2 regions of the Pandoraea sp. LA3 genome follow, and region 1 is predicted to be linked to the other one. Evidence: predicted binding sites of a transcription regulator. Region 1 holds the regulator's gene; the other holds the start of a gene.
The links. The regulator NrdR, encoded in region 1, represses ribonucleotide reductase genes. The targets are predictions, from matches to a motif close to CACNANATNTNGTG.

Region 1 (4,214 bases):
TTCACCAGGGACAGTGCCTCAAGCTCGGTGTCCTTGATGTAGAGATTTCCGCTGGCGCCGTTGATGATGTGTGCCTCCCCCCCTCGCGAACCGTTGATGACAGCGGTTCCGAGGTTGACGACTTCCGAGGTATCCAGTGCGGAATCGACGAAACCGACCAGTGAGGTGCGATCGTTAGTAATTTCGGCCTGCGCGAGCTTCGAGTTCTTGAACTCGACCGTTCCTCCTTGATTGGAAACGTTCGATACGGCAGCGTCCGCTTCGTCGAAACGCACTTCGCCCCCGTCGCGCACGCCAATATCACTGCGTCCCGCGTTGGCGCCCTTTGCGAAAGTCAGCTTCCCGTGGTCGAACACGTCGATCACGGCATGCCCGGCGTTGGTGCCCTCACCGAACACGATCTCTCCGCCCTTACCGGTATTGCCGATACCCCGTCCCGCACTCAGCGACACCGTTTCCATGTCATGGGCAATGCCTGCGCCGCCCTTGAAATTCAGTTGACCGTCGGTACTGACGGCAATGGTCAGTTCCCCCTGACCTTCGATGCCCTGATACACGTTGAGCGTCCCGTCGGTCACCGTCGTCAGATGCGCGGCATCGTCCAACGCGCGAAGGGTGCCGATCTCACGCTTTTTGCCCGTAGCGCCGGTCAGCGCGTCGGACCGATCGCCCGAGGCCGAGGTCAGTTCCAGCGTGGCGTCCTTCGTGATGGCAGCGTGCGTATCGGAAACCGCTTCTGCGCCCATGAAGTTCGTCAGATGCTTGTCGCTCCAGGTCAGCGCGCCGTCGTGCTTCGTGGCGTTCGGCGTGGTCGCATCGAGTTGGCGAGTGGCCTTGAGCGCGGCAAGCGCGCTTTCCGATGTCGCGCCGGTCACGCGCGCTTCCTTCATCGCCAGCCGGTCGGCCTGACGCTGAACGGCAGCCAGCGCCACCTGACTTTCCCCGGCGAAGGACGCGTGGTTGCCAACCTCCTTGCCCAAATCACCCAGCGCCTTTGTCAGCGCCTTATCGTCCTTGCTCGTTGCAGCCGCCGTTGCATCGAGTTTCTTTTTCAGGTTTTCGAGCGATTTTTTCTTTGCGACACCGGCGGACGACAACTTCTGATCGTCGATATTCAGAATTTCGCCGAACGTCGCATTGAGAAGAAGAAGCAGTGCATTGCGATCATCTTTTTCCAGATTAGCCTGATTATCGATTGCCGACAGAATGGACGATTTATATTCGTCTACATTTTCTGCAAATTGCCGAGTTACAATCAACTTCTCCAAATTTGGCGCGATCGCCTTAATTTCGTTTTTAATCTCGGCAATTCTGGAATTTCGATCGATTTCCCACTGGGCAGTCGGCTGGGGGACTGCCGACGCCATCGCGTTCATGGGCACCGCAGCCGTCGCGACTACCGCCGCAGCGGCCATGCAGATCGTGGTCTGACGCAGGACTTTCGAGTTCTGACAAATCTTTTGCATTCGATAAATCTCAATTGAATACGCAATAGACGATGGAATTCATTCACCGTCACCACAACAGCGGCATACTTGCCACCGTCAAGGCTGCGAATTCTAGAGACGACCTATCGAAATCTAATCAAAACCCGGGGCTTTTGGTACTTACCCCACAATTACATCAAAATCGAAGATTAGGATGATGCATAAAACATTAAGTTATTGATTTGAAGGATCATCCCAAAATAATAAAGATAACTCTTCTTATTCACCCAAAGTCATGGATGCGTGCGGCGCCCGCGCAACGCCGCATCACCGTCTTTCAGTCACCTCCCACCGCGATATTTCTGACGTCGCGAGCTGCGATTGCGACGGCAAGCCCCCCCTCCCCGACGCGTCCGCACGTCCTCGGCGTCTCGCACGGCCATAAAAAAACCCGCCGTACCCTTTCGGGCACGACGGGTTTTCCGTCATTCTCAAGACCGTGGGAGCCGGCAGGGCCACCACCGCACCGCATGCGTCATCACAGGCGCGCTGACGCGCTACGCGACATCACGCCACCGGCTTGCGCTTGGGCTTGATATCGGTGCTGTCGATTTCTTCGAGCACGTCGCGGAATTCCGCAATGTCCTCGAAGCTTCGATACACCGAGGCGAAGCGGATGTAGGCGATCTTGTCCAGCCGCTTCAACTCGCGCATCACCAGTTCGCCGATGCGCTGGCTCATCACTTCGCGCTCGGCCCCCGCCAGTAGCTTGTACTCGATGCGCGCAATGGCGGCATCCATCGCTTCGGCGCTGACGGGGCGCTTGCGAATCGCCAGTTGCATGCTGGCGCGCACTTTTGCACGGTCGTACTCGGCGCGGCTGCCGTCTTTCTTGACGACGGCCGGCATGGTGAGTTCGACACGCTCGTACGTGGTGAATCGCTTATCGCACGACGGGCATTTCCGGCGCCGCCGAATGGCAGCGCCGTCTTCCGCTTCACGCGAGTCGATGACCTGCGTGTCGTCGTGCCGGCAGAACGGGCAGCGCATGCGTGCGACGCCTGTGGCTTAGCCGTAGACCGGGAAACGCTTGGTCAACTCGGCCACTCGTGCGCGCACGCGGGCCAGGTTTTCGGCGTCTTCCGGATTCTCGAGCACGTCGGCGATCAGGTTGCCGACCAGCTCGGCTTCGGCTTCCTTGAAACCGCGCGTGGTCATGGCCGGCGAGCCCAGACGCACGCCGCTCGTCACGAACGGCTTTTCCGGATCGTTCGGAATGGCGTTCTTGTTGACGGTGATGTGCGCTTCGCCCAGTGCGGCCTCAGCGGCCTTGCCGGTGATGTTCTTGGCGCGCAGGTCGACCAGCATCACGTGCGATTCCGTACGGCCCGACACGATGCGCAGACCACGCTTGACCAGCGTCTCGGCCATCACGCGGGCATTCTTCGCGACTTGCTGTTGGTATTCCTTGAATTCCGGCGATGCGGCTTCCTTGAACGCGACGGCCTTGCCGGCGATCACGTGCATGAGCGGGCCGCCCTGGATACCCGGGAAAATCGCCGAGTTGATGGCCTTCTCGAATTCCGCCTTCATCAGGATCACGCCGCCGCGCGGGCCGCGCAGGCTCTTGTGCGTGGTCGTGGTGACGAAGTCGGCGTGCGGCACCGGGTTCGGGTACACACCTGCGGCGATCAGACCGGCGTAGTGCGCCATGTCGACCATGAAATACGCGCCGACCGACTTGGCGATCTGCGACATGCGCTCGAAATCGATCTTCAGCGCGAAGGCCGAGGCGCCAGCCACGATCATCTTCGGCTTGTGTTGCTCTGCCAGCTTCTGGGCGGCGTCGTAATCGATGTCCTCGGCTTCGTTCAGGCCGTAGCTCACGACATTGAACCACTTGCCCGACATGTTGACCGGCGAACCGTGCGTCAGGTGACCACCGTGCGCGAGGCTCATGCCCATGATCGTGTCGCCCGGCTTGAGCATGGCGAAGTACACGCCCTGGTTGGCCTGCGAGCCCGAGTTCGGCTGCACGTTGGCGGCTTCTGCACCGAACAGCGCCTTCACACGGTCGATCGCCAGTTGTTCGACAATGTCGACGTACTCGCAACCGCCGTAATAGCGCTTGCCCGGATAACCTTCCGCATACTTGTTGGTCAGTTGCGAGCCCTGCGCTTCCATCACGGCCGGGCTGGTGTAGTTTTCCGAAGCGATCAGTTCGATGTGATCTTCCTGACGCTGGTTTTCCTTCTGAATCGCGGCCCAGACGTCGGGATCGACGGAGGCAACGGTAGATTTCGATTTGTCGAACATGGCGGTTCCGTTGAATTGAACAGGTTTTCCGGGAGGGGATGCTGCAGCGCGCCTTCCTTTGTGCTTCGGAAGACGATAGACAGGGCAGCACCAACCATCACGGCTGCCCAGGCGAACGGCAAATAAGACCCCGGCGCTTCCCGGTGGGTTGCTCCACCTCGGGCACACAAGGCTGTGCACCCTAATCGCCAGTCACGCGGGGTTTGTGGCGTCGACAGTTTATGCGAGGTTGAGACGTTAGGCAACCGGCCCGGAAACTCGTACCACGACCTTGCCGAACGCCCCGCGGCGCAGGTGCGACAACGCCTGCCGGAAGTCCGCGAAATCGTAGACGGCATCCACCTGCGGCACGATCCCATGCCGGTCGACAGCCGTCACCAATGCCTCCAGCCCCTGCCGATGGCCCACACCGATACCCTGCACATGCGCCCGTTTGAGCAGCACCGGATACACCGGGATTTGCAGGGTGTC
Region 2 (4,214 bases), on a different contig from region 1:
CGCTGTTCGGCGCCTGGGTGTCGAGCATGATCGGCGTGTCGGTGCCGAACTCGCGTCTCAAAGCGTTTCGTGAACCGCTGGAGCGGGGCATGATTCTGCTGATGGTGGATGTGCGCGAGAGCCGCGTCGACGAGATTCGCGAGATGCTCAAGGAGCATCATCCCGAGGCGCATATGGAAGGGGTCGAAGCTGCGATTCCGGCATTCCCCTGATCGGGTGCCATGCGATCGGAGGGACGTGACCGGTAGCGACAATGGAGGCCGTGGGGACAATGGGGTTAGCGCGGGAGACGCGTGTGCAGGGTTTTACCGGCCGGCAACGGCCATTGGCGCCGCACCTGTGAGCGGCGCGGGATGGTGTGCGTGTTCTGCGGGCAACGCAGGACGCGAGAGCGGCGCCATCCCCGGGCGTGGACACGCCCACGGAAGCCTCTCGGCCCAGTCGTGCGAGAGGCTTCTTCTTTGGGAATTTACCTTTTATTTTTCGACTTGTTTCGGACGATGCCCCACGTGACACTGATTGCTCGCCACGTTGGCGTGTGCATCGCAAGCCGGGCCGACGACCGGCGACGTCACGCCAAGTGGGCTACAATGCCACCCCTCGCTCTACGGGAGTTCGCTGTGCCCGTCATGCTCCAGTCATCTGCGTCCCCTAACGTTGCGCTCCGGTCGCCTGCGCTGCCCGTTCTGTCGGTCTTGTCGGGACAGGTCGTGTGCATCGATGCGTTCGACGTGTGCGTCGCGCCGGTGCGGGGTGACGCATGAACGCGCCGGACAAACTGCCGGCCCTCACGCTCGACGCCGAAGGCTGGATTCGGGAAGCGGAGCGTCTGCCGTCGCCGAACTTCGACGTGCGTCCGCACGACATGCCGATCGGATTGCTCGTGGTGCACAACATCTCGTTGCCACCGGGTCAGTTTGGCGGCGACGAGATCCCTGCGTTCTTTCAGAATCGGCTCGATCACGATGCGCATCCGTTCTTCGACGAGATTCGCGGTGTGCACGTCTCCTCGCATTTTCTGGTGCGACGCGATGGTGCATTGCAACAGTTCGTATCGTGCGATGCGAGAGCATGGCACGCGGGCGCATCGTCGTTCGAAGGCCGTACGCGCTGCAACGATTTCTCAATCGGCGTTGAACTGGAAGGCACTGACGACCTGCCGTTCACCGCGGCGCAGTATGTGACGCTGGCGGCGCTCACGCGTGTCTTGCGTGAGCATTATCCGATTCAAGCGGTGGCCGGACATGCCGATATAGCACCTGGCCGGAAGACGGACCCGGGGCCCCATTTCGAGTGGCAGCGACTGCGCCGGATGGCCGGACTGGCATCCGAAGCGTTGCCGTTTCAGATGTCCGCTGCCGGTGACGCGGGCGGTGACTCGCAGGGTTGAGCGGGGCACGGAAGGGGGACGCTGAGGGGGACGATTAACCCTCACCCCGTGACAGGTTTTGCTTGACACGGGCATGGCGCGGGCCTCCCGGGGAATGAAATTTTTGAGTTTGCGGAGTGCGTCATCTCCACTATACTTAGTGCCAATTCGGCCACCAACCACTACATGTAGTGGTTGTGAGCAACCATCTAACCGTACCTCCTTTCGGTATTTTCGGGAGGCGGTACAGCAGCAAAGCCGTGCAGCGGACACCTCGAACCCTTGGCCGTCCGTCGGTCGTGCGGTGTTCAGCACTTCGCTCCATCGGCGCCCCCAGGGCGTACTTTTTACCGACTGAATTCTTAGTGATTGGCTGGTGGAAGTGCGCTAACAGCACCATTTCATTGGAACGGGAGTTTTTACATGCAGACTAACGAAAACCTCACCCGCCCGAACCCGACGCCCGCCGCGAATGCCGGCAATGGCACGGGTGCGTCGGCGCCCCAGACGACGGGCGCATTCGAACCGGCGACCAACGCCGACTTCAAAGTGATTCGACGCAACGGCACGGTGGTGGGTTTCGAGCCGTCGAAGATCGCGATCGCCGTCACCAAGGCGTTCCTTGCCGTGAACGGCGGACAAGGTGCGGCTTCGGCACGCGTACGCGAGCTCGTGGAACAGTTGACGGAGAACGTCGTGCGCGCACTGGTGCGCAGCCGCCCGAACGGCGGTACGTTCCACATCGAAGACATTCAGGATCAGGTCGAACTCGCGCTCATGCGTGAAGGCGAGCACAACGTCGCCCGCGCTTATGTGCTGTATCGCGAAAAGCGTTCGCAAGAGCGCGCCAGCGCCGTCGAGACCACGCAAGAAGCTGCAACGCCTGACACCCCGGTGCTGCATGTCACCGACAACGGTGTGACCCGTCCGATCGACATGGCTGCCCTGCGCGGCGTGGTGAAGGCGGCGTGCGAAAACCTCGGTAGCGAAGTCTCCGCCGAGCCGATTCTCGCCGAGACCATCAAGAACCTGTACGACGGCGTGCCGCTGTCGCAGGTCTACGATTCGGCGATTCTCGCCTCGCGTACGCTCATCGAGAAGGAACCGGCTTACAGCCAGGTCACCGCCCGTATCCTGATGCACACGATCCGTCGTGAAATCCTCGGCGAAGAAGTGCCGCAGGGCGACATGGCCGCGCGTTACATCGAGTACTTCCCGCGCTTCATCAAGCAGGGTGTGGACGCCGAACTGCTCGACGAACAACTGCTCTCGTACGACCTGGGCAAGCTGGCGGCGGCGCTCGACGCCAACCGCGACCTGCAATTCAACTACCTCGGCCTGCAAACGCTGTACGACCGCTACTTCCTGCATATCGATAGCCATCGCATCGAAATGCCGCAGGCGTTCTACATGCGCGTGGCCATGGGCCTGGCGCTGAACGAAGTCGAGCGCGAAGCGCGTGCGATCGAGTTCTACCAGATCCTGTCGAGCTTCGACTTCATGAGCTCCACGCCGACGCTGTTCAACTCGGGCACGCGTCGCTCGCAGCTCTCGTCGTGCTATCTGACGACCGTCTCGGACGATCTGGAAGGCATTTACGAAGCGCTCAAGGAAAACGCACTGCTCTCGAAGTTCGCCGGCGGTCTGGGCAACGACTGGACGCAGGTTCGCGCACTCGGCTCCCATATCAAGGGTACGAACGGCAAGAGCCAGGGCGTGGTGCCGTTCCTCAAGGTGGTCAACGACACGGCCGTGGCCGTGAACCAGGGCGGCAAGCGCAAGGGCGCGGTCTGCGCCTACCTGGAAACGTGGCACCTGGATATCGAAGAATTCCTGGAACTGCGCAAGAACACGGGTGACGATCGTCGCCGTACGCACGACATGAACACGGCGAACTGGATTCCCGATCTGTTCATGAAGCGCGTGATGGAAGGCGGCGAGTGGACGCTGTTCTCACCGTCGACCTGCCCGGATCTGCACGACAAGTTCGGCAAGGCTTTCGAACAGGCTTACACGGCTTACGAAGAGAAGGCCGCGCGCGGCGAGATCAAGCTGTTCAAGAAGGTGCCGGCCCAAGCGCTGTGGCGCAAGATGCTGGGCATGCTGTTCGAAACCGGCCATCCGTGGATTACGTTCAAGGACCCGTGCAACATCCGCTCGCCGCAGCAACACGTGGGCGTGGTGCACTCGTCGAACCTGTGCACGGAAATCACGCTCAACACGAGCGAGACGGAAATCGCCGTGTGTAACCTCGGCTCGGTGAACCTCGTGGCTCACCTGAAGCAGACGGCGAACGGCTACGAGCTGGATCACGAGAAGCTGCAACGCACCGTTCGTGTGGCGATGCGCATGCTCGACAACGTCATCGACATCAACTACTACGCGGTGGCGAAGGCACGTAACTCCAACCTGCATCACCGTCCGGTGGGCATGGGCATCATGGGCTTCCAGGACTGCCTGCACCTGCTGCGTACGCCGTATGCGTCGAACGCCGCCGTCGAGTTCGCCGACCGTTCGATGGAAGCGGTTTGCTACTACGCTTACTGGGCATCGACCGAGCTGGCCAAGGAACGCGGTCAGTACTCGTCGTACAAGGGCTCGCTGTGGGATCGCGGCATCCTGCCGCAGGACTCGCTCAAGCTGCTGGCCGAAGAGCGCGGTGGTTACGTCGACGTCGACCTGTCGAGCACGCTCGACTGGGACAGCCTGCGCAAGCACATCGCTTCGCACGGCATGCGCAACTCGAACTGCGTGGCGATCGCCCCGACCGCGACCATCTCGAACATCATCGGTGTCTCGGCCTGTATCGAGCCGACGTTCCAGAACCTGTACGTGAAGTCGAATC

Region 2: a site for NrdR is predicted at 1,550-1,563, ahead of C5N93_RS22370 (ribonucleoside-diphosphate reductase subunit alpha). Genes of this name have one in related genera too.

What each region holds. Positions count from the first base shown of each region.
Region 1 is NZ_PTPY01000030.1:161,262-165,475, forward strand. It holds gene C5N93_RS10795 (autotransporter domain-containing protein) at 1-932, opposite strand, end outside; gene C5N93_RS10800 (hypothetical protein) at 957-1,484, shown strand; gene nrdR (transcriptional regulator NrdR) at 1,995-2,477, opposite strand; gene glyA (serine hydroxymethyltransferase) at 2,496-3,743, opposite strand; ZMP/ZTP riboswitch at 3,842-3,949, opposite strand; gene C5N93_RS10815 (NAD(P)-dependent alcohol dehydrogenase) at 3,981-4,214, opposite strand, start outside.
Region 2 is NZ_PTPY01000037.1:37,670-41,883, reverse strand. It holds gene C5N93_RS22380 (DUF1269 domain-containing protein) at 1-212, shown strand, start outside; gene ampD (1,6-anhydro-N-acetylmuramyl-L-alanine amidase AmpD) at 761-1,390, shown strand; gene C5N93_RS22370 (ribonucleoside-diphosphate reductase subunit alpha) at 1,793-4,214, shown strand, end outside.